Regions from separate parts of the Streptococcus mitis genome, predicted to be linked through region 3. Evidence: predicted binding sites of a transcription regulator. Region 3 holds the regulator's gene; each other region holds the start of a gene.
What was found. Region 3 encodes CtsR, which represses protease genes until heat stress. Its sites were predicted from a motif close to TTGGTCAAAAAAGGTCAAANA; they were not measured.
Positions count from the first base shown of each region.

Region 1: a site for CtsR is predicted at 8,119-8,139, ahead of clpP (ATP-dependent Clp protease proteolytic subunit ClpP). Genes of this name have one in related genera too.
Region 2: a site for CtsR is predicted at 4,492-4,512, ahead of M594_RS07060 (ATP-dependent Clp protease ATP-binding subunit). Genes of this name have one in related genera too.

Region 1 is NZ_CP047883.1:1,456,335-1,466,477, forward strand. Features, by position in the region: gene M594_RS07120 (cytosine permease) at 1-19, opposite strand, end outside; gene M594_RS07125 (hypothetical protein) at 21-206, opposite strand; gene M594_RS07130 (phosphotransferase) at 208-1,986, opposite strand; gene M594_RS07135 (ABC transporter ATP-binding protein) at 2,350-3,060, opposite strand; gene M594_RS07140 (ABC transporter ATP-binding protein) at 3,060-3,824, opposite strand; gene M594_RS07145 (branched-chain amino acid ABC transporter permease) at 3,824-4,780, opposite strand; gene M594_RS07150 (branched-chain amino acid ABC transporter permease) at 4,784-5,653, opposite strand; gene M594_RS07155 (ABC transporter substrate-binding protein) at 5,875-7,035, opposite strand; gene M594_RS07160 (YlbG family protein) at 7,097-7,384, opposite strand; gene clpP (ATP-dependent Clp protease proteolytic subunit ClpP) at 7,463-8,053, opposite strand; gene upp (uracil phosphoribosyltransferase) at 8,227-8,856, opposite strand; gene M594_RS07175 (deoxycytidylate deaminase) at 8,946-9,413, opposite strand; gene M594_RS07180 (TetR/AcrR family transcriptional regulator) at 9,432-9,989, opposite strand; gene M594_RS07185 (DegV family protein) at 10,114-10,143, shown strand, end outside.
Region 2 is NZ_CP047883.1:1,436,401-1,446,543, forward strand. Features, by position in the region: gene M594_RS07035 (SIALI-17 repeat-containing surface protein) at 1-1,091, opposite strand, end outside; gene M594_RS07040 (bifunctional methylenetetrahydrofolate dehydrogenase/methenyltetrahydrofolate cyclohydrolase) at 1,471-2,328, opposite strand; gene M594_RS07045 (amino acid ABC transporter ATP-binding protein) at 2,482-3,216, opposite strand; gene M594_RS07050 (amino acid ABC transporter permease) at 3,216-3,899, opposite strand; gene M594_RS07055 (DUF1797 family protein) at 4,090-4,320, shown strand; gene M594_RS07060 (ATP-dependent Clp protease ATP-binding subunit) at 4,551-6,809, shown strand; gene M594_RS07065 (NUDIX hydrolase) at 6,939-7,391, shown strand; gene M594_RS07070 (DUF1827 family protein) at 7,449-7,748, shown strand; gene M594_RS07075 (GNAT family N-acetyltransferase) at 7,883-8,518, shown strand; gene metK (methionine adenosyltransferase) at 8,602-9,792, opposite strand.
Region 3 is NZ_CP047883.1:2,034,493-2,044,635, reverse strand. Features, by position in the region: gene M594_RS09820 (SIALI-17 repeat-containing surface protein) at 1-601, shown strand, start outside; gene polA (DNA polymerase I) at 721-3,354, shown strand; TPP riboswitch at 3,456-3,558, shown strand; gene M594_RS09810 (thiamine-binding protein) at 3,627-3,917, shown strand; gene M594_RS09805 (ABC transporter permease) at 3,880-4,638, shown strand; gene M594_RS09800 (ABC transporter substrate-binding protein) at 4,677-5,684, shown strand; gene M594_RS09795 (ABC transporter ATP-binding protein) at 5,684-6,412, shown strand; gene M594_RS09790 (CtsR family transcriptional regulator) at 6,531-6,989, shown strand; gene M594_RS09785 (ATP-dependent Clp protease ATP-binding subunit) at 6,991-9,423, shown strand; gene M594_RS09780 (AAA family ATPase) at 9,571-10,143, shown strand, end outside.

The DNA of each region.
Region 1 (10,143 bases), 580 kb from region 3:
AGTCATTCATTTGAGACATGTTATTGAATTCCTCCCGTCATTGCTAAGATAATCAAAACAAGGTTGATTAGGACAAAGAAGATGATTAAAATGAAATCACTTTTTAGAAATGGTTGAACAAACTCGTAGTTTGGTGACTCCATTTCTTCCAATCTTCTCTTTGTTTCAGTTGCTACTAATTCTTCAATTTCGGATGTAGTTTTCATCTTAGTTTTCCTCCCTATACAAATCAAGGGCCAGTTGTCCATATTGTTTAGTATAACGATACCAGATGTAGAGAAACTCACCAACTGGTTTTCCGACACTCTCCTGGAACAAAGCCCATAAGAACCAATAATATGAGGTCACTGCTACATAAGCTAAGTAGTGACGTTTGGTTTTCTTATCTGGTACTTCTTGTAGATAAATTTCAAGTACTTTTTCTGCGTCCTCTACAGTGTAGTTGGAACAAGCGATAAAAGTTCCCAAATCTCCTGCCGGCTCTCCCATTCCAGAATATTCCCAATCAATCAAGCTCATTTCACCTGCTTCATTCAACAAAAAATTGGGACTATAGGAATCACCATGACAAAGAACAACCTGTTTCGGATCATTCTGTAAATAGTTTTTGAGAATTGAAACAGTTTCATCCAATTCCTCGAGACCATCAAACTCAAATCGATTTCTAGCTTTCAATTTTTCTCTAAAATCATTAATTCCCTCAAATTGATCAAAGGAATGTCCCGTTTTTTCTCCAGATTGGTGCAAGCATCTCAAGAGGTCCATTGCTTTTGTCACATCATCCCAATTTTCATAATCAAGTTGCTTAGCATTGGGAATAAATTCTGAAATTTTCCAGCCCTCATACTTGTTCATAGCTACAAAGGTACGGTCAATCTCTAATTTTGCGGCAATTTCCATAGAAACTGCTTCACTAGCTCGATCAATATAATTTTCAGTTCCCCTGCCCGGATGACGGTAAACATATTTTTTCCCTATACAGTCAAATGAAAATGAAGTGTTGGTTAACCCATCTTTTAAAGGCTTGATATTGACAATATCTGATGCCACACACTTTAGTGTCTTACAGATATTATCAATAATAGCTGAGTCTGCATTTATCAAATAACGTTCATCAAATTGACGTAGTTCATCTAGTGAATCAAACTCTTTAACAATATCCGATGAATAGTGACGAGCTTCTAAAAGGAGTTCCTTGACATGGCGACTATAGTAATCCTCCCAAAGCTGTTCCCGATAAGGTTCGTGCTGAAACTCGGTTTCTAATATTTCTTTGAATTTCTCGCTAAATGCACGGTCAAAATACACGTGCCCCACCATGGCCCAAGAATTTTCCCCACCAATCTTGATATCAGTGATTGTGTGATTAGAGTCCTCTATAGCACAATATTCGTCCGTTTGACCTTCTGCAAATATAGTCGAGTAGTAACCTCTATAAATATATTGCTCAAAGGGATTTTCCACAAAATAATTATCCGATGAACAAATATAAGTGTTGGAAAGTTGATCTTTAACCAACATAAGAGACGAACAGTTATTATATTTGTAGTAATCATTGTTCACTACAATTTTTACACCAAATTTCTCAGCAAGATAGAACATTTTTTCTTGTAGATAGCCTACAATAACGGTGATATCCTCTATTCCTGCTTCTTGCAGTTGTCTAATTTCCCTCTCAATCAAGCGTTCACCCTTAACTTGAAGCAATCCTTTTGGAATTTCATAAGATAAGGGAGCAAAACGACTACTCATGCCAGCAGCCATTATAATAGCATTTTCTACTCGATAGGGGTCTAAAACTTTCTGGCCTAGTTCAGTTAAGTGATGCTCCTCATCAATCCACTTCTCTTCTTTCAATTTTTTCACCAATGCATTAACTGTACCTAAAGATAGATCTAGCTTTTCAGCTAACTGCCTCTGAGTGAAGGTCTTTTCTTTATGTATCAACATAAAACGCAAAAGTTTAAATTGTTTTTCTGTTACCATTTCTTAGTCCTCCTGTTCAATTTTTAATTATCCATATTATAATATGAACAAAAACAAATGTCAATTCAAACACGAAATCATCTAAGTAAAATTGAGACACCATTTCATTTATTTCCAAAATTCAAATATAAACGAAAAAGCTCCTAAGTTGGAGCTCCAGAACATTTTATCATCTGATGATTAGAAAAGTAATTCCTTGTTATATGATGATTGTTTGACCATCTTCATATAACGATTGAAACGTCCCCTGGATTTGATGACTGCTTCGCAATCTTTATTTGCAACCTAAACTAGTCTCCCAGACTATGCAAAGATTGCTTACGCAATCTCCATCTGCCGACTAAAAAGGTCCCCCGGACCTTTTTAACCACCCAGATATGCTTTTCTGACTTCTTCTGATGAAGCGAGTTCTTTTCCTGTTCCTGATAGAACGATTTTCCCTGTTTCCAATACATAGCCTCGGTCAGAGATTGCGAGTGCTTTATTGGCATTTTGTTCAATCAAGAGGACGGTTGTTCCTTGTTTCTGGATGTCTTGAATGATATCAAAAATCTCTTGGATAAAGATTGGGGCAAGTCCCATTGATGGTTCATCTAAAAGAAGAAGTTTTGGTGTTGACATGAGGGCGCGTCCCATGGCAAGCATTTGCTGTTCTCCCCCTGAAAGAGTAGCTGCATCTTGGTTCTTCCGTTCTTCAAGACGTGGGAAGCGTGAGAAAACTTTCTTCAAATTAGCTTGATTTTCTTCACGATTTTTCTTTAAGAAAGCTCCCATTTCTAGATTTTCCATAACAGTCAAGCCAGGAAAGACGTGGCGTCCTTCTGGTACTTGTGAAAGACCACCTGCTACGATTTTCTGAGCTGGCATTTTTTGGATTTCTTGACCTAAAAATTCAATCTTTCCTGAACTCGGTCTAACCAAACCAGACAAGGTACGGAGAATGGTTGTTTTACCAGCACCATTGGCACCGATAAGGGAAACAACTTCTCCTTCATTCACTTCAAAGCTTACATCACGGACTGCTTGGATCATGCCGTAATGCACAGAAAGATTATCAACTTTTAACATAGACATTAGGCTTCACCTCCTAGATAAGCTTCGATAACGCGTTTATTGGTCTTAATTTCGTCAGGAGTTCCTTGTGCAATCAAACGGCCATACTCAAGTACGTAGATACGTTCTGTTACTTCCATGACCAGATTCATATCGTGTTCAATCAGCATGATTGTAATCTTAAATTCATCTTTGATGCGACGAATTAACTCAGTCAATTCGGCTGTTTCCTGCGGGTTCATACCTGCGGCTGGTTCATCCAAAAAGAGAATTTTAGGTTCCGTAGCGAGAGCACGAACAATTTCCAAACGACGTTGTTGGCCGTAGGCAAGATTTTTAGCAAGAGTCTCTGCATCACCATCTAAATCAAAAATTTTCAGCAATTCCAAGGCTTTAGCCTTTAATTCTTTTTCACTCTTGTAAAAAGCTGGTAGGCGTAAGAAACTAGCAAAAACATGTTGTTTGTGATGGTTGCCAAAGGCAATCAAAACATTATCCAAAACCGTTAAATCTTTAAAGAGACGGATATTTTGGAATGTACGTCCAAGTCCCAAAGAAGCAATCTTATAAGGTGACTTTCCATTCAAAAGGTGACCATCTAGGGTTACTGTTCCCTCACTTGGTTCATAAACACCCGTCAAGAGGTTGAAAAGGGTGGTTTTCCCAGCTCCGTTTGGACCGATTAGTCCAACCAATTCCCCTTCGTTCAATTCAAGAGTCACATCTCCAACAGCTGTTAGACCGCCAAAATGTTTGGTTAACTGTTTTACTTCAAGTAATGCCATTAGTTTTGTTCCTCCTTCTTAGATTTTTTAAAGAAACGTGATAGGCTCAATTCCCATGTTCCAAGAAGTCCGCCTGGTCTGAAAATCATTACCAATACCAAAGCCAAAGCGTAGATAATCATACGCACGCTAGCAACATCTTGGAGAAGCATATTCAAAATTCCCAGAACAATAGCTGAAACGATTGCACCTGTAATGGAACCAAGTCCACCAAATACAACAATAATCAAAACATTGATTGAGTTGATGAAAGTGTAATCTTTCGGTACAACTGAACCGATAAATCCTGCCTGAAGTGACCCTGCAATACTTGCAGTAATGGCACCAAAGACAAAGGCGATGATTTTAATTTTAGTCGTATTAACCCCAACTGACTCAGCAGCGATTTCATCCTCACGAACAGAAAGGGTTGAACGACCAATTGGACTACGCAAGAAGTTCAAGGTTGCAATAGTTGTAATCACGACAAAGAAGTAAACCATTTGCCAAGTTGTAAAGTTAGGAATTCCCAAGATACCTGCCGCACCATTTGTAAGGCTTCCGCCATTGATGATAAAGATACGGATAATTTCAGAAACACCTAGAGTCGCCACCGCAAGGTAATCCCCCTTCAAGCGCAAGGTTGGAATTCCGACAAGCAAGGCAACTGCTCCTGAAAGCAAAGCCCCTATCAGCATAGCTCCAAAGAAGGCACCGTAGGTTGGTGATTTAGATCCAATAATAGCAGCGGCATAGGCACCAATCGCCATGAAACCAGCATGCCCAAGTGAAAATTGTCCTGAAAAACCAACGATTAAGTTGAGACCAACAGCCAAAATAATATTAATTCCAATTTGTTGTAAAATCTGTACATAGAATAGGTTGAGTACTCCGACTGAAACCAGTACACTAATCAAGCCATAGCCAGCTAATAAAAGGAGTAACCATAGAATATTAACTTTTAAATTTTCCTTCATCGTTTACACCTTCTCTTTCACATTTTTACCAAGAATACCTGCTGGGCGGACAATCAAGATCAACAACAGGATTCCATAAACAATGGCATCACGGAAGTCTGACATTCCAAAGGCTGTCGCAAAAGTTTCCAATAAACCAATCACAAAACCACCAAGAGCCGCACCAGGAATAATCCCGATACCACCAAGTACTGCGGCAACGAAAGACTTAAGACCTGGAGTAACCCCCATCAAAGGCTCAAGAGAGTTATAATAGAGGGCAATCAGAACACCAGCTGCACCAGCAAGAGCTGAACCCAAAGCAAAGGTAAAGCTGATAGTACGGTTTACATTGATCCCCATCAATTGTGCCGCATCGCTATCTACAGATACAGCACGCATGGCTTTCCCCATCTTTGTTTTTTGGACAATGACTTGTAACAAAATCATCAAAATCAAGGAAATGGCCAAGATCATTAACTGCACATTTGTTAAGCTGATTGGTCCCAAATCATAGCGAACTGTTTGAATCGCTTGAGGGAAGGCACGGGTATTGGCACCAACCAGATAGACCATCCCATACTCCAATAGGAAAGAAACCCCAATAGCCGTAATCAAAACAGCAATACGAGTAGAGTGACGCAAAGGTCGGTAAGCAAGGAACTCAATCACGACACCAAGAATGGCTGTCGCTAACATAGCTACAATAAGAGCTACAAAGAAATTCATTTGGAAAGAATTAATCAAGAAATAACCGATAAAGGCTCCCATCATATAAATATCACCGTGGGCGAAGTTGATGAGCTTGATAATTCCGTAAACCATGGTATATCCTAGGGCTAACAGCGCATAAACACTACCTAGAATCAAACCATTTACTAGTTGTTGGAGCATAAGATTCACTCTTTCTATTTATAATTTCGAGGGTTTTCCCTCACTTTTTATAAGTTCTTATACTCAATAAAAATCAAAGAGCAAACTAGGAAACTAGCCACAGGCTGTACTTGAGTACGGCAAGGCGACGTTGACGCAGTTTGAATTTGATTTTTGAAGAGTATTAAACATCGAAACAGGGAGTGAGTCAGAGGCTCATTCCCTATTTCAACATTTTTCTATTATGGTTTTACAACTTCTGCTGCTTCAACCTTACCATTGTTCATGGTCATCATGTAAGCAGTTTTGACTGTGTTGTGGTCTGCATCAAAGCTTGTTTGACCAGTTACACCTTCAAAATCTTTTGTTTTAGCAAGGTTATCCTTGATTTCACCAGAGTTTTTAGCACCTTTTGCTGCGTTTGCTACAAGGTGAACTGAATCATAAGCCAAGGCTGCAAATGTTGAAGGCTCTTCGTTGTACTTAGCACGATAAGCATCAAGGAAGGCTTTTGCTTTAGCTGAAACTTCTACAGTAGTTGAGAAACCTGAGATAAAGTAGATGTTTGATGCTTTTTCAGCAGTTGCTTGTTGTACAAACTCTTCACCGTTAAATCCATCACCACCAACGATTGGTTTGTCAATTCCCATACCACGCGCTTGGTTTACAATTTTACCAGCTTCAGTGTAGTAACCAGGAACGATGATAGCATCAAAGTCTTTCCCTTTCATTTTTGTAAGGGCTGCTTGGAAGTCTGTGTCACCTGCTACGAAAGTTTCATCTGCAACGATTTCACCTTTGTAAGCTTCACGGAAGGCTTTGGCAATATCTTTAGCATAGTCGCTGGCATTGTCAGTGTAAAGAACAACTTTCTTAGCTTGCAATTTTTCAGAAACATAGTTTGAGATAATTTTTCCTTGGAAGCTATCTTGGAAAGTTCCGATAAAGAGGTAATCTTGACCTTTAGTCAATCCATCTTGAGTCGCACTTGGCGAAATCAATGGAACACCTGCTTTTGTAGCGTTCGCTACCGCAGCTGCAGTCGCACCAGATGTCGCAGGTCCTACGATTGCTGATACTTTAGATTGAGTTACAAGGTTAGTTGTTACTGAAGCCGCCTCAGCTGTTTCAGACTTATTATCTTTATCGACTACTTCGATTTGTTTTCCGTCGATACCACCTGCTGCATTGATTTCATCAACGGCCAATTGGGCACCTTTTTGTTCAGATGTACCGTAAGCTGCTACGGCACCAGTTTCCTCGAAGTTAAATCCGATTTTGATTGTCTTTTCATCTACTGAGTTACCAGCAGCGTTTGACGCTCCAGACTTCACTTCTCCACAGGCTGCAAGAAGTGCTACACTTGCAAGCGCCACAAACGATAGGGCAAATTTTTTCTTCATCTTTTTTGTCTCCTTATTCTTAAATAGCATGTTAAGAATATACCGAATTATCAGAAAATTGTCAACACTTTTCTTGAACTTTTTCGATGATAACGTTTTCCCTTCGATAAAGATTGCCCACAAAGGGTGTTTCCAACTCTTGGATATGACAAACTCTGACTTTTTTTATAAACTTTTCCTTGCCCAAGCGCCCGACCAATTGCTCCATTTCTTGAGTTGGAACATAGAGTTGTAAGTAACGATGTTTCTTGGAATGATAGGTAATATCTCCATAATCCTGCAGTTTTTTTGCATCACGATTATAGTAAAGATAGATAATCAAGCCAGATCGATTGACTTTTTCAAACATGATAAATCCTCTTTCTAAGAAATCTCCCCCTATTATACCAAAAAAAGCAAACTCAGTCGAGTTTGCCTTCTTTAATCATTAGTTCAATGAATTGTTGGCCATGATTTCATCAATAAAGCCATATTCAAGTGTTTCTTGGGCGCTCATCCAATTATCGCGTTCTGCATCTGCATGGACTTTTTCGATTGACTGACCTGAATTTTCAGCCAAGATTTTTTCCAAGATGTTACGAGTTTTGAGCAAGTGTTCTGCAGCAATCGCCATATCGGTTTGTTGAGTACCACCACCTGTACCACCCATTGGTTGGTGGATCATATACTCTGCATTTGGAAGCATGAAACGTTTGCCTTTTGCTCCACTTGATGCAATGACCGTCCCCATAGATGCAGCCATCCCCATAACGATAGTTTGGACATCTGCCTTGATAAAGTTCATGGTATCAACGATTGCCAAACCAGCTGAAACTGAACCACCAGGTGTATTGACATAAAGGTAAATATCTTTTGTACTGTCTTGGGCATCCAAGAAAAGCAATTGGGCAATAACAGAGTTAGCCATATTGTCTTCAACTGGACCTGTCAGCATGATGATGCGGTCTTTGAGAAGACGTGAGTAAATATCGTAGGAACGTTCTCCACGACTTGTTTGTTCAATAACTACAGGAATCATTCATTTCTCCTTTTGAGTTTTAATTTTGTTGGTCAAATGACTGAAGATAAGACTATTATAATATCTTGGTCAAAAAAGGTCAAATTTTTGCTCTGTTTTCATCAGACAGAAACAAAAATTCAACCTCCTTTCACGACTGGAAATTCTTTTCCAATTCATTCTTCTTTTCGATTTTATTTCGTACCGAACAAGCGGTCCCCAGCATCCCCAAGACCTGGAACGATATAACCGTGTTCGTTCAAGCGTTCATCCAAGGCTGCTGTAAAGATTTCTACATCTGGATGAGCTTCTTGAAGGGCTTTTACACCTTCTGGAGCAGATACAAGGCAGACAAATTTGATATTTGACGCGCCACGTTTTTTAAGAGAATCAACAGCTAAGATTGCTGAGCCACCTGTTGCCAACATTGGGTCTACGACAAAAATTTGACGTTGGTCAATATCTTCAGGCAATTTCACCAAGTACTCAACTGGTTGAAGCGTTTCTTCATCACGGTACATACCGATGTGGCCAACTTTAGCAGCTGGAACCAAGCTCAAAAGTCCATCCACCATCCCGATACCTGCACGCAAGATTGGAACGATAGCCAATTTCTTACCTGCCAATTGTTTTTGAACTGTTTTTGTGATTGGTGTTTCGATTTCTACATCTTCTAGTGGAAGATCACGAAGTACTTCATACCCCATCAACATTGCAATCTCATCTACTAGCTCACGAAAAGCTTTTGTAGAAGTATCTGTACGACGCAAGATTGACAATTTGTGTTGAATCAGTGGATGATTAATAACTTCAATTTTTCCCATTTTTGGAATTCCTTCTTTCAATTTATTCTTCTTATTATACCAAAAAACGGTTTAAAAATCTTTCTAAACCATTTATTTTTGATAATTTTTCACATTAAATCAGCCTCTTTAAGAGCTGTCTGTACTGTCTCAAGTGGTAAATGGGTCAATTCTGTTCCTTTTTCTTGATAGAGGTATTGGGCGTAGTCGTCCATTCGGTACTGGTTGATATAAACCACGCGCTTGCAGCCGACCTGCAGCAATTGTTTTGTACAGTTGAGACAAGGAAAATGGGTCACATAGGCTGTAAAGCCTTTAGGAACACCACGTTCTGCACCTTGAAGGATAGCATTAACCTCAGCGTGAAGGGTGCGAACACAGTGGCCTTCGATGACCAGACATTCGTGATCAATACAATGCTCGGTTCCTGACACCGAACCATTGTAACCAGTGGAAATAACCTTATTATCTTTTACCAGAATCGCGCCCACTTTGGCACGTTTACAAGTGGAACGATTGGCAATTAGTAGAGCTTGGGCTGCAAAATACTCATCCCATGCTAGTCTTTCTTCAGTCATATCTCTTCTCCTTTTTCTCTATTTTTTAAAAAATGGTAACCGTAAATCTGCAATCTTTTCAGCAGGTACCTTCATGCCATCCTTGATCCATTTTAAAAGGACTGAGACGATGGCTGAACTCCAGAAGGAATGAAGATAAGAGCTGACACCTTTTGATTTTCCATGGTATTTTTCCAGAAACTCCTGCATGGCTTGGACAAAGATTTTTTCCAGATGGTAATCCAAGGCCAGTTGAATCACTCTGGCTTCCTTTCTTGCTTCTCGAAAAAGGTGAACCCAGACCAGATAAAGGTCTGTCTTTAAATCATAATGATGCAACTGTTCCATAATATTGTGGACAGTTCGTTTAAAGACGCTTTCTAAAATCTCCTCTTTAGAATCATAATTGCGATAAAAAGCCGCACGCGAAACGCCTGCACGTTTGACCAATTCAGAAATACTAATCTTGGTCAAGTCCTTTTTTTCCAAGAGCTGCAAGAGGGCTGTTTCGATGGCTTCTCTAGTTAATAAATTGGATTCTTGGTTTGATTTTCTGAGATTTTCAAGAGATTTTTCAGAGATTCTACGTTCAGACATAACATTTTCTTTCTACTTGTCACAACAGACAGATGAGGCTTTTGTTTCAAGGGTTTTCATGATATAATTGTAAAAAAAGACAGAACCTTTGTCAATGTATAACTGACAAAGATGGAGAATTTCTATGACTTGGAAGATTATTGCTGACTCTGGT
Region 2 (10,143 bases), 600 kb from region 3:
ATATGATTACCATTTTCGGCAACATGGACTTTATCACGATAACTAAGAGTTACATCACGATAAATCCCACTTCCTGAATACCAACGACTACTTGGTTGCTTATTGGTCACTTGAACAGTAATTGAATTTTCACTACCATCCTTGTTTAAAAATTCTGTGATATCATATGAAAAATGATTATAGCCACTTGGATAATGTCCTATAAATTTACCATTTACATAGACCTTTGAATCCATGTAAACCCCATCAAAATTGATACGAACATCCTTATTCTTGTCTGCTTCATTTAATGTGAAAGTCTTACGATACCAAGCTGTTCCACCATTTAACTGTCCACCTTCATTACGCGCGGGAGATTTGTGATCAAAGTCAAAATAAATACTCCAATCATGAGGAAGATTCAATTTAGACCAGTCATGAACATCCACATCTTTTTTTGAAAAATCTCCTTGGGCATTTAGTTTAAAATACCAATCTTTATTAAAATCTTGTTTTCGATCCGATAATAGCTGTTTTTCCTTTTCAACTTCAGCTTTGTTTGACTCTCCAGATAGTGCTTGCGATTTTTCAGAAGAAGGTTTGATCTCAGTGTCTGCTTTCACTTGGTCCTTTTCAGAAGTTTTTTTAGAATCCTCTTTTACTTCTGTTCCAGCTGTTACTGCAGATTCAACAGGCTTTGGATTTGTCTCTTCAGATTTCTGTTTGTCCTCAGTTTTGGTTCTTTCTTCTACTTTATTTGGAGTTTCCACTTTAGGACTAGCCAATTCATGACTACCATCGTTAGCAGGTCTAGTAGTTTCTGTATCCTTAGTCACTTTATCTTCTGTCGACTCAGCTTTGGGTTTTACAAACTCACGCCCGCCATTCTCATCAGCCTTTGCGATAGCAGCTGCCACATCATCAGGAAGCTTATCTAAAGGCTGAGGTTGATGAACAGTTGTTTCTTCTGTTTGAGTATTGGATGAAGCCACTTCCTCAGCTTGTACAGCTGAAATACCAAATATACTAGCCCCAATCATTACAGATGCCGCACCTATTGCAAATTTACGAATGCTATAATGACAACGTTTATCAAAAAGTCTTTTGTTCATTAAAATCCTCATTTCTTTTTCTTGATACAAAGTAAGCGTTTACTTTATTTTAAAAAATAACCTCCTTCTGAATACACAAACAAGTACCAAGTTCGATAATATATTTTATATATTGAATATATCAAAACACACCTAAAATTGCAATCATTTTCCATCAATTTAACCTAATAAAATGGTATGCAAGATAAGTTCATTCAAAAGAAATAGGTGCAATGAAAGTAGCTTTCTATTCTAGACTCTTTCCAATACAAATTTCATTCCATTAATAGCATTTTCATACTTCAAATTTATAGTTTATGGATTCATATCATCATAGACTGCATTCATTTACATACACTACATAAAAAGAAGGTAAAACATTATTCTACCTTCTTTTTTCCTATTTTCTATCCAATGTCCGAAGTGCTGCCTGATAGGTTTGCTCCATCAGCATGGTAATGGTCATAGGACCGACACCTCCAGGAACTGGCGTAATATGGCTAGCAAGTGGGGCAACTGCCTCATAATCAACATCCCCACAGAGCTTACCATCTTCATCGCGGTTCATCCCGACATCGATGACAACTGCACCTGGTTTTACAAAGTCAGCAGTCACAAACTTGGCACGACCGATTGCAACAACCAGAATATCTGCTTTAGCAGCCACCTTGGCAAGATTATGAGTACGTGAATGGGTCAAAGTCACTGTAGCATTCTTTGCCAAAAGAAGCTGGGCCATAGGTTTTCCAACAATATTGGAACGACCGATGACGACCGCATTTTTACCTTCCAAGTCAATCCCGTATTCATGGAACATTTCCATAATTCCTGCAGGTGTAGAAGGAATCATGACTGGATGACCAGACCAAAGACGCCCCATGTTTAGGGGATGGAAACCATCTACGTCCTTTTCAGGATCAATAGCTAATAAAACTGCCTCTTCGTCAATATGTTTTGGTAATGGTAACTGGACCAAAATTCCATGCCAAGCTGGATCTTGATTGTATTTGGCAATCAAGTCTAACAATTCCTCTTGAGTAATGGTATCTGGAACTCGCACAACTTCACTACGGAATCCAGCCGCAAGGGCTGACCTCTCCTTGTTACGAACGTAGACTTGGCTGGCAGGATTGTCCCCAACCAAAATCACTACCAAACCAGGTACTAGCCCCGTTTCTGCCTTTAATCTTGCAGTCTTTTCAGCCAGCTGTCCTTGTAACTTCGCTGCTAGAGCCTTCCCATCAATAATCTGTGTCATATCACTTCTCTTTTCTTTCAAATATCTTCCATTATACCAAAAACTACTGGTCCCCTCTAACACTTCTTTCCTAGGCTATCCTATAGTTTCAAACTATAAGAAAAAGCTCTGGTCGAGCTTTTCACTAATCTTGTCTTGAAATTTTAAAATAGATTATAAAACCTTACTCAAGAAGTCTTTAGTCCGTTGTTCTTGGGTTTGTTCAAAAATCTGTTCTGGTGTTCCGTCTTCAACAACCACACCGTCTGCCATAAAGATAACACGGTCTGCCACCTCACGAGCAAATCCCATTTCATGTGTTACGATAACCATAGTCATCCCTGACTTAGCAAGGTCTTGCATAACAGCCAATACCTCACCTACCATTTCAGGGTCCAAGGCTGAAGTTGGCTCGTCAAAAAGCAAAACATCAGGTTCCATAGCTAAACCACGCGCAATAGCAATCCGCTGTTGCTGACCACCTGACAAACTCTGTGGATAAGCAGTTGCCTTATCTGGTAAACCAACTTTTTCCAAAAGCTCTTGGGCTCTCTCCTCAGCAACTGCCTTGCTCTCACCTTTGGTCTTGATAGGTGACAAGGTGATATTTTCCATCACAGTCATATTAGGAAAAAGATTAAATTGTTGGAAAACCATGCCCATCTTCTCACGCATGGCAAACAGGTCATTCTTCTTGTCCGTAATATCAACTCCCTCAAAGATAACCTTACCCTTGGTCGCTTCTTCCAACAAATTCATAGAGCGAAGCAAGGTAGATTTCCCACTCCCTGAAGGACCGATAATAACGACAACCTCTCCACGTTTAATCTCGAGATTGATGCCCTTCAATACTTCATTCTTTCCAAAGGATTTATGTAAATTTTCAATTTTTATCAAGGTTTCTGTCATTATTTCTTATCTCCTTGTCCCATACGTTTTTCAAAAGCTTTCAAGGCTACTGTCAAAATAGAGGTCATAATCAAGTAATAAAAGGCTGCAAATAAAAGTGGTGTTAAAGGTAGATAGGTTGTTGTAGAAACTGTTGTAGCCCCATTCCATAACTCCATAACACCGATAGCTGATAAGAGGGAACTATCCTTGATAATAGTGATAAATTCGTTCCCCAATGCTGGCAAGATATTTTTGATTGCTTGTGGCAAAATCACATAGCGCATCGCATTTTTAGGACGAATCCCTAAAGAATAGGCCGCCTCTAACTGACCTTTTGGAACCGCATTAATCCCAGCACGAACAGTCTCAGAAACATAGGCACCACTGTTCATAGAGATAATCAAAATCCCTGGAATCAGACGAGAAAGATCAACACCCAAAATTCCAACCTGAATAGTCGGAGCATTGATGTGCATAAGGGCAAAGGCAATCATAATCTGAACCATCATCGGTGTCCCGCGGAAAATCCAAACGTACAAGTTGGCGAGCCAAACAAGCGGTTTAAACTTTGAACGTTGCCCAAAAGCCAAGACAACACCCAAAATAGTCCCAAAAAAGACAACACAGATAGAAATGAGAACCGTCACGACAGCCCCATAGTTAAAATAAGGTAAATACTTAGGTAAAAAAGAAAAATTCATAGTCACACTGCTTTCTAAAATAGAATACTGTATGATTATAACATGTATTGAATTAAAATTCAAATCTTTTGTCTAATTTATTCAAAAAACCTTTAAGCTAGTAGAATTAGCGAGAAATCTTAGTTTTTTCTAGGCAAGTTGACCTCCTTTATGGTAAAATAGTAACGATAAGAAATGAAGGAGAATCAAAATGGAATCACATTTGGTTAGAATCATCAACCGCCTTGAAGCAATGACAAAAGACGGTGGAAATTTAAAACGTAATTTTGAACGCGAAGGAGTTGTTGTTGCAGAAGTTGCATACAGCCACGACGAAGAAAACGGCTCAATCTTTACCCTTCGTGATGTCGAAGCTCGCGAAACTTATACGTTTGACAGCATTGACTTGATTGCAATGGAGATTTACGAACTCCTTTACTAATACAAAACAAGCTGGGATTACACCCTGCATGTCTAACCAAAATCCTTTTTGTCTCACAAATAGGATTTTTTTATAGTCCAAATCCACAAATATTTTCATTATAATAACTTCTCAAAGCCTCAATCTTTTTACTTGATTTACACCCCAATCCTGTTATAATGAGAGTATAGAAATTTGACTATTATTGACCTTTGGACAGGTCAAGCTAAAGAAAGAAATGAGGTAGATGTATGCTTTGTCAAAACTGTAAAATCAATGACTCAACAATTCATCTTTATACCAATCTCAATGGAAAGCAAAAACAAATTGACCTCTGTCAAAACTGCTATAAGATTATCAAGACAGATCCTAACAATAGCCTCTTTAAAGGTATAACTGATCTGAACAATCGTGACTTTGATCCTTTCGGTGATTTCTTCAATGACCTAAATAATTTTAGACCTTCTAGCAATACTCCTCCGACTCCCCCAACCCAATCAGGTAGAGGTTACGGTGGAAATGGCGGTTATGGTTCCCAAAATCGTGGACCTGCTCAAACTCCTCCACCAAGCCAAGAAAAAGGCCTGCTGGAAGAATTTGGTATCAACGTAACTGAAATTGCCCGTCGTGGAGATATTGACCCCGTTATTGGGCGCGACGATGAGATTATCCGTGTCATAGAAATTCTCAATCGCAGAACCAAGAATAATCCTGTTCTTATCGGTGAACCAGGTGTCGGAAAAACTGCCGTTGTCGAAGGTCTAGCTCAGAAAGTAGTTGATGGAGATGTTCCCCATAAACTACAAGGCAAACAAGTCATCCGTCTGGATGTGGTTAGCCTAGTTCAAGGAACGGGTATCCGTGGACAATTTGAAGAACGCATGCAAAAACTCATGGAAGAAATTCGCAAACGTGAGGATATCATCCTCTTTATCGATGAAATCCATGAAATTGTCGGTGCTGGTTCTGCAGGCGATGGCAATATGGATGCAGGAAATATCCTCAAGCCCGCCCTTGCTCGTGGAGAACTGCAATTGGTCGGTGCTACTACCCTCAATGAATACCGTATCATTGAAAAGGATGCAGCCCTAGAGCGTCGTATGCAACCTGTTAAGGTCGATGAACCAACAGTGGAAGAAACAATCACTATCCTCAAAGGAATTCAAAAGAAATACGAAGACTACCACCACGTTCAGTATACCGATGCTGCAATTGAAGCAGCTGCAACTCTTTCCAATCGCTACATCCAAGATCGCTTCTTGCCTGACAAGGCCATCGACCTCCTGGATGAAGCTGGTTCTAAGATGAACTTGACCTTGAATTTTGTCGATCCTAAAGTAATTGATCAGCGCTTGATTGAGGCTGAAAATCTCAAATCTCAAGCTACACGAGAGGAAGATTTTGAGAAGGCGGCTTATTTCCGCGACCAGATTGCCAAGTATAAGGAAATGCAAAAGAAAAAGGTCACAGACCAAGATACTCCTATCATCAGTGAGAAAACCATTGAGCACATTATCGAGCAGAAAACCAACATTCCTGTTGGCGATTTGAAAGAGAAAGAACAATCTCAACTCATCCATCTAGCTGAAGACCTCAAGTCTCATGTTATTGGACAGGACGATGCAGTTGATAAGATAGCCAAGGCTATTCGCCGTAATCGTGTCGGTCTCGGTACGCCTAACCGCCCAATCGGAAGCTTCCTCTTCGTCGGACCAACTGGTGTCGGTAAGACAGAACTTTCCAAACAACTAGCCATTGAACTTTTTGGTTCTGCTGACAGCATGATTCGCTTTGATATGAGTGAATATATGGAAAAACACAGTGTGGCGAAATTAGTCGGTGCCCCTCCAGGTTATGTCGGCTATGACGAGGCTGGGCAATTAACTGAAAAAGTCCGCCGCAATCCCTACTCTCTTATTCTCTTGGATGAAGTAGAGAAAGCCCATCCAGATGTCATGCATATGTTCCTTCAAGTCTTGGACGATGGTCGTTTAACAGATGGACAAGGACGTACCGTTAGCTTCAAGGACGCCATCATCATCATGACTTCAAATGCAGGTACAGGTAAGGCAGAAGCCAGCGTTGGATTTGGGGCTGCTAGAGAAGGACGTACCAACTCTGTTCTCGGTGAACTCGGTAACTTCTTTAGCCCAGAGTTTATGAACCGTTTTGATGGTATTATCGAATTTAAGGCTCTCAGCAAGGACAACCTCCTTCAGATTGTCGAGCTTATGCTTGCAGACGTTAACAAGCGCCTTTCTAGCAACAACATTCATTTAGATGTAACTGAAAAGGTCAAGGAAAAATTAGTTGACCTCGGTTATGATCCAAAAATGGGGGCGCGGCCACTCCGTCGTACCATTCAAGACCATATTGAAGATGCTATCACAGACTACTACCTTGAAAACCCAAGTGAAAAAGACCTCAAGGCAGTTATGACCAGCAAGGGCAACATTCAGATTAAATCTGCCAAAAAAGCTGAAGTAAAAACTTCTGAAAAAGAAGTATAAATCCTATAGAAAAGGAGTAGAAAATGAAAATTTTCTGCTCCTTTTTATTAAAATAACTATAAATTCTTGACAGCTCGGTCTTTGTCCATTAAGATAATAATAAAGATAATAAATAATGAGGAAAATCCAATGGCAAACCCAACTTTCGGAGAAAAGAAAGCAAATACAGACTATGTTTCACGCTATGGCGTATATGCAGTTATCCCTGATGCTGAACAAAAACAAATTGTTCTTGTTCAAGCACCTAATGGTGCTTGGTTCCTACCAGGTGGCGAAATTGAAGCAGGTGAAAACCATCAGGAAGCCCTAAAACGTGAATTGATTGAAGAGCTTGGCTTCACAGCTGAAATTGGTACCTATTACGGACAAGCTGACGAATATTTCTACTCTCGTCACCGTGACACCTACTACTACAATCCTGCCTACCTCTATGAAGCGACTTCTTTCAAAGAAGTGCAAAAGCCACTAGAAGACTTTAATCATATTGCCTGGTTCCCTATTGACAAGGCTATTGAAAATCTCAAACGTGGTAGCCATAAATGGGCCATCGAATCTTGGAAAAAACAGCATAAGATTGGCTAAATCAAGCCACTTTATTCAAAAAGTGCTATAATAGAATTAGAAATCGGAGGAAATGTTATGAAGCTTATCAATACGACAAACTCACACTCGCAACTTGTAAAAAGCCAGCTAGAAAGTACAGATGCAACCCTTGTTGAGGTCTATTCTGCAGGTAATACAGATGTTATTTTTACCCAAGCTCCGCTTCACTATGAAATCCTCATCTCAAACAAACACCGCGCTATTCGCGAACCTGAAATCGAAGCTATTCAAGAATTTTTCTTGAAACGTAAAATTGATAAGGACTCTATTGATGAAGCCAATATCAAAACCCTCTATTCAGAAAAATTAATTGGAATTTCGATTCCAACCAAATAAAATCTTGGAGAGATTAAAAAGTCTTTTAAACCTTATGGAACAAAATTGGGTTTATTTAGCTTTTTAAATCATCTCCAATTTTTTATCTTGAAATCACATTATATAAGATTTTATAGCTAACAAAGGAGACAAGTATGGGAGACATGATATATCGAGAGGCAAGACTTGAAGAATACGAAAAAATTGGAAAATTATTAGCCAATTCCTTTCTTGACTATCCCTTTTTAACGATTATAACTGATGATTTAAAGAAACCTGATTATTATCCTAATTTTGTAGAAACATTACAAACATTGCTCACTAGAGTCTATATTAAAAAAGGAAACTGTTTAGTTGCAGAACAAGATGGAGAATTACTAGCAGTCGCCCTTTTGCAACAAAAAGATTTCTGTATACTATCCTATCTACAAAATGGTGGGACAAACATTTTTCGATACATTCGACCACGAAATCTTTTTAAATACTTTGACTTTGTAAAACGTTCTAAGAAGCATTTAGAAGAATCTGGAGAGTTTGATTGGTATTTGATGACTTTAGCTGTCAATACAGCAAGTAAGGGGCAGGGAATAGGCAGTACTTTTCTGACACAAGGGATTGAACCCTATGTCAAATCAAAAGGCTGTAAGCACTTGGGTCTCATTACCAGCACAGCAAGAAATGCCTCATTCTACGAAAAAAACGATTATGGACTACTAGACTTTATGGAGCTAGAATACGGATCAAAATCAATTGGTAACTGGGTATTTTTAAAAACAATAAATAAATTATAACAGACTAGCAATTTACAAATCCTATTTAAATAAGGATAACTTATATTTATAAAAACCAACGTTCAAAACGTTGGTTTTCTTATCTATTTTACAGCTTCTTTCAAAGCATCTACCTTATCCAAACGTTCCCATGGAAGGTCAATATCTGTACGTCCCATGTGTCCATAAGCCGCTGTTTGACGGTAAATTGGACGTTTAAGATCCAGCATTTGGATAATTCCTGCCGGGCGAAGATCAAAGATTTGACGCGCTGCTTTTTCAAGCTTGCTTTCAGCTACCGTTCCAGTACCAAAAGTATCGATACGAACGGAAACTGGTTGGGCCACACCGATGGCATAGGCCAATTGCACTTCTGCCTTCTTAGCAAGACCTGCTGCAACGATGTTCTTGGCAATGTAGCGAGCCGCATAAGAAGCTGAACGGTCCACTTTAGTCGCATCCTTACCAGAGAAGGCACCTCCACCATGACGAGAGTAGCCACCATAGGTATCCACGATGATCTTACGACCAGTCAAACCTGAATCCCCTTGAGGTCCACCGATTACAAAGCGACCAGTTGGATTGATGAAGAATTTGGTTTGCTCATCCAAGTAAGAAGCTGGAATAACTTCCTTGATAACCTTGCTAATCACATCATTGTGAATTTGTTCATTGCTAATTTCTGGATCGTGCTGAGTGGAAATAACGACTGTATCCACACGTACTGGACGGTCATTTTCATCATACTCAACTGTAACTTGTGATTTAGCATCAGGACGAAGATAACTGATTTCACCAGACTTACGAAGTTCTGCCAAACGACGAACCAACTTGTGGCTGAGTGAGATTGGCAATGGCATGAGTTCTTCTGTCTCATCCACTGCAAACCCAAACATGAGCCCTTGGTCTCCAGCACCAATCAAGTCAAGCGGATCTTGGTCTGCATTCCCACGTACCTCCAAGGCTTCGTTAACACCTTGGGCAATATCAGGAGATTGTTCTACCAAAGATGGATGTACTCCTACAGTCTCAGCAGAAAAACCATATTCTGTATTAGTGTAGCCAATCTCTGCAATGGTATCACGAACCACACGGTTAATATCCACATAGGCATTTGTAGATATTTCACCAAAAACATGGACTGAACCAGTATATACAGCTGTCTCCGCAGCAACGTGCGCCTCTGGATCTTTAGCTAAAATAGCATCCAAAATCGCATCTGAAATTTGGTCTGCAATCTTATCTGGATGCCCCTCAGATACAGATTCAGACGTGAATAATTTACGTTCTGACATAAAAATGTCCCCCCTTAAAAATAGTGTTATAGAGTTACAAAGTACTGATAGGTATTTTCATTTTCTAAGAGTTACAACGCGTAAGAAATAAAAACGATACTTTTTTATTTCTGAAGCTAGTAAGGCGCATAGGGTGACCGCCTTATAGCGGCAACCGTAAAATGACGAGCGACTACTTTAGAGCCGTCATTCTTTGCGAGTTACGACTCGAAACAAAAAAATAGAAATTTCTACCATCTTATCGGGACTATATAACTTTATCATTATACCATTTTTTAACGCAATTTACAGTCTTTAATGTAGTGTTTCTGTTTAGATAGTTCGTTCTCATAAATAAAAAAAGTTGGAGCT
Region 3 (10,143 bases):
GGTAGCTTCAGAATTCAACAGTGGAGTTAATAGTTTAGAAGCAGCTGTTAATGAAGTTCCAGAATATAAAGGTGGTGCTAATTTTGTCTTAGCAGCTGTTAACGAAGTTCCAGAATATACAGGGCCTTTATCTACAAATGGTGAAGACGCTACAGTGAATAATGTTCCAGCGTATGCAGAGACAGGTGCCCCAGCGATTAGCGGAGTTCCAGCGTATGCAGAAACAGGCGGACCAGCAATTACTGAAGTCCCAGCGTATGCAGAGACAGGCGCCCCAGCAATTACTGAAGTCCCAGCGTATGCAGAGACAGGCGCCCCAGCAATTACTGAAGTCCCAGCGTATGCAGAGACAGGCGCCCCAGCAATTAACGAAGTTCCAGCGTATGCAGAAGTAGGCGCCCCAGCGATTACTGAAGTTCCAGAATATACTCTTACAACAGCAGGTACTAACAAGGATAATACTTATCAAGCACCAGCAGCAAAAGCAGAAGATAAAAAAGAACTTCCAAATACTGGTGGTAAAGATAATGTTGCAGTTGCATCATTAGGATTCCTTGGATTGTTCCTCGGTGCCCTTCCATTTGTGAAACGTAAGAACTAATTTATTTTCGTAGCTTGAAAGAGAGGGAATACCTTCCTTCTCTTTTTAATATTATCTTAGTTTCTATCAGGGAACTCTTCCCAATGGTATTTTTTGGTGCTTTCCTTTATAATGGGTGTATGGATAAGAAAAAATTATTATTGATTGATGGGTCTTCTGTTGCTTTTCGAGCGTTTTTTGCGCTCTATCAGCAGTTGGACCGTTTTAAGAATGCGGCTGGCTTGCATACCAATGCGATTTATGGCTTTCAGTTGATGTTGAGCCATTTGTTGGAGCGGGTTGAACCTAGTCATATTTTGGTGGCTTTTGATGCGGGAAAGACGACCTTCCGTACAGAGATGTATGCGGACTATAAGGGTGGTCGTGCTAAGACTCCTGATGAGTTTCGTGAGCAATTTCCCTTCATTCGTGAGTTGCTGGATCATATGGGGATTCGTCACTATGAGTTGGCTCAGTATGAGGCGGATGACATTATTGGGACGCTGGATAAGCTAGCAGAGCAGGATGGTTTTGATATTACCATTGTCAGTGGGGACAAGGATTTGATTCAACTGACGGATGAGCATACGGTGGTTGAGATTTCCAAGAAAGGTGTGGCTGAGTTTGAGGCCTTTACGCCAGAATATCTTATGGAAAAGATGGGCATTACACCGACTCAGTTTATCGATCTCAAGGCGCTCATGGGTGATAAGTCGGATAATATCCCTGGGGTGACCAAAATCGGTGAAAAGACAGGTATCAAGCTCTTGCTGGAGCATGGTTCGCTTGAGGGGATTTATGAAAACATCGATGGGATGAAGGCTTCTAAGATGAAGGAAAATCTCATCAATGATAAGGAACAGGCCTTTTTGTCTAAAACACTGGCGACCATTGATACCAAGGCACCGATTGAGATTGGTTTAGAGGATTTGGTCTATAGTGGTCCAGATGTTGAAAATCTTGGGAAATTCTACGATGAGATGGGATTCAAACAGTTCAAGCAGGCTTTAAATGTGTCGTCAGCTGATGTGGCTGAGAGTTTGGATTTTACTATTGTTGACCAAGTCACTCAAGATATGCTGAGTGAAGAGTCTATCTTCCATTTTGAGCTTTTTGGAGAGAATTACCATACGGATGATTTGGTTGGATTTGCCTGGTCTTGTGGCGATAAGCTCTATGCTACAGACAAGCTTGAGCTTTTGCAAGACCCGATTTTCAAGAATTTTTTAGAAAAAACACCTCTGAGAGTTTATGACTTCAAGAAAGCCAAAGTTCTCTTGCATCGTTTTGGTGTGGATTTGCAGGCGCCTGCTTTTGACAGTCGCTTGGCTAAATACCTCCTTTCGACTGTGGAGGACAATGAAATTGCGACCATCGCGAGTCTTTACGGTCAGACTTACTTGGTTGATGATGAAACTTTCTACGGTAAGGGTGTCAAGAAGGCCATTCCTGAACGTGAGAAATTCTTGGAGCACTTGGCTCGTAAGCTTGCTGTTTTGTTTGAGACTGCGCCTATTTTGCTTGAAAAACTCAGTGAAAATGGGCAATTAGAGCTTCTTTATGATATGGAACAACCTCTAGCTTTTGTCCTTGCCAAGATGGAAATTGCTGGGATTACGGTCAAGAAAGAGACCTTACTTGAGATGCAGGCTGAAAATGAGCTTGTCATTGAAAAACTGACTCAGGAGATTTACGAACTGGCTGGTGAGGAGTTTAATATCAACTCGCCTAAGCAGTTGGGCGTGCTTCTCTTTGAAAAATTGGGACTTCCTCTAGAATACACTAAGAAAACTAAGACAGGTTATTCGACAGCGGTGGATGTCTTGGAGCGCCTGGCTCCTATTGCTCCGATTGTTAAGAAAATCCTGGATTACCGTCAAATTGCTAAGATTCAATCGACTTATGTAATTGGATTGCAGGACTGGATTTTGGCTGATGGCAAGATTCATACTCGCTATGTGCAGGATTTGACCCAGACTGGACGTCTGTCTAGTGTGGATCCAAACTTGCAAAATATTCCTGTGCGTTTGGAGCAGGGCCGTCTCATTCGTAAGGCTTTTGTGCCTGAGTGGGAGGATAGTGTCCTTCTCAGCTCGGACTATTCACAGATTGAATTGCGTGTTTTGGCACATATCTCTAAAGACGAGCACTTGATTAAGGCCTTCCAAGAGGGAGCGGACATCCATACTTCGACAGCCATGCGGGTCTTTGGCATTGAGCGTCCTGAGGATGTGACTGCAAACGACCGTCGCAATGCCAAGGCTGTCAACTTTGGAGTGGTTTACGGGATTTCAGACTTTGGCTTGTCTAATAATTTGGGCATTAGCCGTAAGGAGGCCAAAGCCTATATTGATACCTACTTTGAACGATTCCCAGGTATTAAAAACTACATGGATGAAGTGGTGCGTGAGGCGCGTGATAAGGGCTATGTGGAGACCCTCTTTAAACGTCGTCGTGAGTTGCCAGATATCAATTCGCGCAACTTCAATATTCGTGGTTTTGCAGAGCGGACTGCTATCAACTCTCCTATTCAGGGATCGGCGGCAGATATTCTCAAGATTGCTATGATTCAGCTGGATAAAGCCTTGGTTGCAGGTGGTTATCAGACCAAGATGCTGTTACAAGTGCACGATGAAATCGTCCTTGAAGTTCCTAAATCTGAATTGGCAGAGATGAAAAAATTGGTCAAACAAACCATGGAAGAAGCCATTCAACTCAGTGTTCCCCTCATCGCAGATGAAAATGAAGGTGCAACCTGGTACGAGGCTAAATAAAAAGTTATGTAGAGTTTGAAGCACTTGTTTTCAAACTCTTTTTCATGTTTTTCTGTAAGCAGTTTCCTTGACATTTTTTTGGTTTTGCGCTATCATATGTCCATATAATATATGGGAGTCTGTGTACAGTCTGAGAGGAAGCGTTAAGCTTCGACCGCACCTGATCTGGGTAATGCCAGCGTAGGGAACGATACTTAGTCTAATCTTGACCTTTTCCATATATGGCAAAGGTTTTTCTTTTTATCAAAGGAAAACGAGAAGAGGAGGTTCTTATGAAAGCAAGCATCGCCTTGCAAATTTTACCCCTATCACAGGGGATTGATCGGATTGCTGTTATCGATCAAGTCATTGCTTATCTGCAAGCTCAAGAGGTGACTATGGTGGTGACACCATTTGAAACGGTCTTGGAAGGGGAGTTTGATGAACTCATGCGCATTCTAAAAGAAGCGCTGGAAGTGGCAGGGCAGGAGGCAGATAATGTCTTTTCTAATGTCAAAATAAATGTAGGAGAGATTTTAAGTATTGATGAGAAACTTGAAAAGTATACTGAGACGACACATTAGTCTATTGGGCTTTCTAGGAGTCTTGTCAATCTGGCAGTTAGCAGGTTTTCTTAAACTTCTCCCCAAGTTTATCCTGCCGACACCTCTTGAAATCCTCCAGTCTTTTGTGCGTGATAGAGAATTTCTCTGGCACCATAGCTGGGCGACCTTGAGAGTGGCTTTGCTAGGTCTAATTTTGGGAGTCTTGATTGCCTGTCTCATGGCTGTGCTCATGGATAGTTTGACTTGGCTCAATGACCTGATTTACCCTATGATGGTGGTCGTTCAGACCATTCCGACTATTGCCATAGCTCCTATCTTGGTCTTGTGGCTCGGTTATGGGATTTTGCCCAAGATTGTCTTGATTATCTTGACGACAACCTTTCCTATCATCGTCAGCATCTTGGACGGTTTTAGGCACTGTGACAAGGATATGCTGACCTTGTTTAGTCTGATGCGAGCCAAACCTTGGCAAATTCTTTGGCATTTTAAAATCCCAGTCAGTTTGCCTTACTTTTATGCAGGTCTGAGGGTCAGTGTCTCCTACGCTTTTATCACAACAGTAGTATCTGAGTGGTTGGGAGGCTTTGAAGGACTAGGTGTCTACATGATTCAGTCCAAGAAATTGTTTCAGTATGATACCATGTTCGCTATTATTATTCTGGTATCGATTATCAGCCTTCTTGGTATGAAATTGGTCGATGTCAGCGAGAAATATGTTATTAAATGGAAACGTTCGTAGAATTAGAATGTTTCGGAAAAAGAAAAGAGGAAATCAAAATGAAAAAAACATGGAAAGTGTTTTTAACTGTTTTAACAGCTCTTGTAGCTGTTGTGCTTGTGGCCTGTGGTCAAGGAACTGCTTCCAAGGACAACAAAGAAGCAGAACTTAAGAAGATTGACTTTATCCTAGACTGGACACCAAATACCAACCACACAGGGCTTTATGTGGCTAAGGAAAAAGGCTACTTCAAGGAAGCTGGGGTGGATGTTGATTTGAAATTGCCACCAGAAGAAAGTTCTTCTGACTTGGTTATTAACGGTAAGGCACCATTTGCAGTCTATTTCCAAGACTATATGGCTAAAAAATTGGAAAAAGGGGCAGGAATTACTGCCGTTGCAGCTATCGTAGAACACAATACATCAGGAATCATCTCTCGTAAATCTGACAATGTAGCTAGTCCAAAAGACTTGGTTGGTAAGAAATACGGAACTTGGAATGACCCAACTGAACTTGCTATGTTGAAAACCTTGGTAGAATCACAAGGTGGGGACTTTGAGAAGGTTGAAAAAGTACCAAATAACGACTCAAACTCAATTACACCGATTGCCAATGGAGTATTTGATACTGCATGGATCTACTACGGATGGGATGGTATCCTTGCCAAATCTCAAGGTGTAGATGCTAACTTTATGTACTTGAAAGACTACGTTAAAGAATTTGACTATTACTCACCAGTCATCATTGCTAACAACGACTACCTCAAAGACAACAAAGAAGAAGCACGTAAAGTCATCCAAGCTATCAAAAAAGGATACCAATATGCTATGGAGCATCCAGAGGAAGCAGCTGATATCCTCATCAAAAATGCACCTGAACTCAAGGAAAAACGTGACTTTGTCATCGAATCTCAAAAATACTTGTCAAAAGAATACGCAAGCGACAAGGAAAAATGGGGGCAATTTGATGCAGCTCGCTGGAATGCCTTCTACAAATGGGATAAAGAAAATGGTATCCTTAAAGAAGACTTGACAGACAAAGGCTTCACCAACGAATTTGTGAAATAATGACAGAAATAAGACTAGAACACGTCAGTTATGCCTACGGACAAGATAGGATTTTAGAGGATATCAATCTGAAAGTGACTTCAGGTGAAGTGGTTTCTATCCTAGGCCCAAGTGGTGTTGGTAAGACTACGCTTTTCAACTTAATTGCGGGGATTTTAGAAGTTCAGTCAGGGAGAATTGTCCTTGATGGTGAAGAAAATCCCAAGGGGCGCGTGAGTTATATGTTACAAAAGGATCTGCTCTTGGAGCACAAGACGGTGCTTGGTAATATCATTCTGCCCCTCTTGATTCAAAAGGTGGATAAGGCAGAAGCTATTGCTCGCGCAGATGAAATTCTTGCGACCTTCCAGTTGACAGCTGTAAGAGATAAATACCCTCATGAACTCAGTGGTGGGATGCGCCAGCGTGTAGCCTTACTCCGGACTTACCTTTTCGGGCACAAGCTCTTTCTCTTAGATGAGGCCTTTAGCGCCTTGGATGAGATAACCAAGATGGAACTCCATGCTTGGTATCTGGAGATTCACAAGCAGTTGCAATTGACGACCCTGATTATTACGCATAGTATTGAGGAGGCCCTCAATCTCAGCGACCGTATCTATATCTTGAAAAATCGCCCTGGGCAGATTGTTTCAGAAATTAAACTAGATTGGTCTGAAGATGAGGACAAGGAAGTTCAAAAAATTGCCTACAAACGTCAAATCTTGGCAGAATTAGGCTTAGATAAGTAGAAAAATAGGGAGTTGGTGAAGATTATCCTTTACCAGCGCCCTTTTTCTTTTAAAAATGAGAAAATTTCGGTATAATAGTCAAAGATAGTCAAGGTTTAAAGAGAGAGGTGGGTTTGTAATGAGATTTAAAAATACATCGGATCATATTGAGGCCTACATCAAGGCGATTTTAGATCAATCTGGAATTGTGGAGTTGCAACGGAGTCAGTTGGCAGATACTTTTCAGGTTGTTCCCAGTCAGATTAACTATGTGATCAAGACACGCTTTACGGAAAGTAGGGGCTACTTGGTTGAAAGTAAGCGTGGTGGCGGAGGCTATATTCGTATAGGACGGATTGAGTTTTCTAGTCATCATGAAATGCTCAAGGAGCTGCTTTACTCAATTGGTGAGCGGATCAGTCAAGAAATTTATGAGGATATTCTACAGCTTTTGGTTGAGCAGGAATTGATGAGCAAGCAGGAGATGAATTTGCTGGTAGCAGTAGCTTTGGATCGCGTTCTAGGAGAAGAAGCACCAGTCCTTCGAGCAAACATGCTACGACAGGTCATACAAGAGGTAGATAGAAAAGGGAAGTAAGATGAACTATTCAAAAGCGTTGAATGAATGTATCGAAAGTGCCTACATGGTTGCTGGCCATTTTGGAGCTCGTTATCTAGAGTCTTGGCATTTGTTGATTGCCATGTCCAATCACAGTTATAGTGTGGCAGGGGCGACTTTAAATGATTATCCATATGAGATGGACCGTTTAGAAGAGGTGGCTTTGGAACTGACTGAAACAGACTATAGCCAGGATGAAACTTTTACGGAATTGCCGTTTTCCCATCGTTTGCAGGTTCTTTTTGACGAAGCAGAGTATGTAGCGTCAGTGGTCCATGCTAAGGTGCTAGGGACAGAGCACCTCCTTTATGCGATTTTGCATGATGGCAATGCCTTGGCGACTCGTATCTTGGAGAGGGCTGGTTTTTCTTATGAAGACAAGAAAGATCAGGTCAAGATTGCTGCCCTTCGTCGAAATTTAGAAGAACGTGCAGGTTGGACTCGTGAAGACCTCAAGGCTTTACGTCAACGTCATCGTACAGTAGCTGACAAGCAAAATTCTATGGCCAATATGATGGGCATGCCGCAGACTCCGAGCGGTGGTCTCGAGGACTATACGCATGATTTGACAGAGCAAGCGCGTTCTGGCAAGTTAGAACCAGTCATCGGTCGGGACAAGGAAATCTCGCGTATGATTCAAATATTGAGTCGGAAGACAAAGAATAATCCTGTCTTGGTTGGAGATGCTGGTGTCGGGAAAACTGCTCTGGCGCTTGGTCTTGCCCAGCGAATTGCTAGTGGGGATGTACCTGTGGAAATGGCTAAGATGCGCGTGTTAGAGCTGGATTTGATGAATGTCGTTGCAGGGACACGTTTCCGTGGTGACTTTGAAGAACGCATGAACAATATCATCAAGGATATTGAGGAAGATGGGCAAGTCATCCTCTTTATCGATGAACTTCATACCATCATGGGTTCTGGGAGTGGAATTGATTCGACTCTGGATGCGGCCAATATCTTGAAACCAGCCTTGGCGCGTGGAACTTTGAGAACGGTTGGTGCGACCACTCAGGAAGAATACCAAAAACACATCGAAAAAGATGCGGCCCTTTCTCGTCGATTCGCCAAAGTGACGATCGAAGAGCCAAGTGTGGCCGACAGTATGGTCATTTTGCAAGGTTTGAAGGTGACTTATGAGAAACATCACCGTGTGCAAATCACAGATGAAGCGGTTGAAACAGCTGTCAAGATGGCCCATCGTTACTTGACTAGCCGTCACTTGCCAGATTCTGCTATTGACCTCTTAGATGAAGCAGCAGCAACAGTGCAAAATAAGGCTAAGCATGTAACAGCAGATGATTCTGGCTTAAGTCCAGCTGACAAGGCCTTGATGGATGGCAAGTGGAAACAGGCAGCCCAGCTAATCGCAAAAGAAGAGGAAGTGCCTGTCTATAAAGACTTGGTGACAGAGTCTGATATTTTGACTACCTTGAGTCGCTTGTCAGGTATTCCAGTCCAAAAACTGACCCAGACTGATGCTAAAAAATATCTGAATCTGGAAGCTGAATTGCACAAACGTGTCATCGGTCAAGATCAAGCAGTTTCAAGCATTAGCCGTGCCATTCGCCGCAACCAGTCAGGGATTCGCAGTCACAAGCGTCCGATTGGTTCCTTTATGTTCCTAGGGCCTACAGGTGTCGGTAAGACCGAATTGGCCAAGGCTCTGGCAGAAGTTCTTTTTGACGACGAATCAGCTCTTATCCGCTTTGATATGAGTGAGTATATGGAGAAATTCGCAGCCAGCCGTCTCAACGGAGCTCCTCCGGGTTATGTGGGTTATGAAGAAGGTGGGGAGTTGACCGAGAAAGTTCGCAACAAACCATACTCTGTTCTCCTCTTTGACGAGGTAGAGAAGGCCCACCCAGACATCTTTAATGTTCTCTTGCAGGTCTTGGATGATGGGGTCTTAACAGATAGCAAGGGGCGCAAGGTTGACTTTTCAAATACCATTATTATCATGACGTCAAACCTTGGTGCGACAGCCCTTCGTGATGACAAGACTGTCGGATTTGGAGCTAAGGACATTCGTTTTGACCAGGAAAATATGGAAAAACGCATGTTTGAAGAGCTGAAAAAAGCTTATAGGCCGGAGTTTATCAACCGTATTGATGAAAAGGTGGTCTTCCATAGCCTGTCTAGCGACCATATGCAGGAAGTGGTGAAAATTATGGTTAAACCTTTAGTGGCAAGTTTGGCTGAAAAAGGTATTGACTTGAAATTACAAGCTTCCGCACTGAAATTGTTGGCCAATCAAGGATATGACCCAGAGATGGGAGCTCGTCCACTTCGCAGAACCCTGCAAACAGAAGTGGAAGACAAGTTGGCAGAACTTCTTCTCAAGGGAGAATTAGAGGCAGGCAGCACACTTAAGATTGGTGTTAAAGCAGGCCAGTTAAAATTTGATATTGCATAAAAATGGAGAATCAAGAGCAATCTTGGTTCTCTTTTTCGCTACTTTTTTATAAAAAACAATAAAAAACTATTGACAAAACAAAAATATAGTTTATAATAAAAACATAGATAATAAAAATATCAAAAATCATAAAAAGGTAATGCGTTTATGAAAAAGAAAACAGCAGTGGTATTTGGAACCTTTGCTCCGCTTCATCAAGGACATATCGATCTAATCCAGCGAGCCAAACGGCAGTGTGACCAGGTCTGGGTTGTCGTTTCAGGTTATGAGGGCGACAGAGGGGAACAGGTAGGCTTAACGCTTCAAAAAAGATTCCGCTATATCCGAGAGGCCTTTCGTGATGACGAGTTGACCTCCGTTTGCAAGTTGGATGAGACTAATCTTCCCCGTTACCCTATGGGCTGGCAGGAGTGGTTGAATCAGATGTTTGCGGAGATTTCCTATGATGAAACCCAGCAAGAACTAATTTTCTTTGTGGGAGAAGCAGACTACCAGCAAGAATTATCAAATCATGGCTTTGAGACTGTCTTGAAAGAAAGAAAGTTTGGTATCTCAGCGACTATGATTCGAGAAAATCCAAGCAAATATTGGAAATATATCGCTCAACCCTTCCGTCGTCAGTTTACAAAGAAGGTGCTGATTATGGGAAGTGCCAGCAATGGGAAGACCACTCTGGCCAAGGATTTGGCAAGGTATTACGATGCGCCAGTCAGCCTGGAA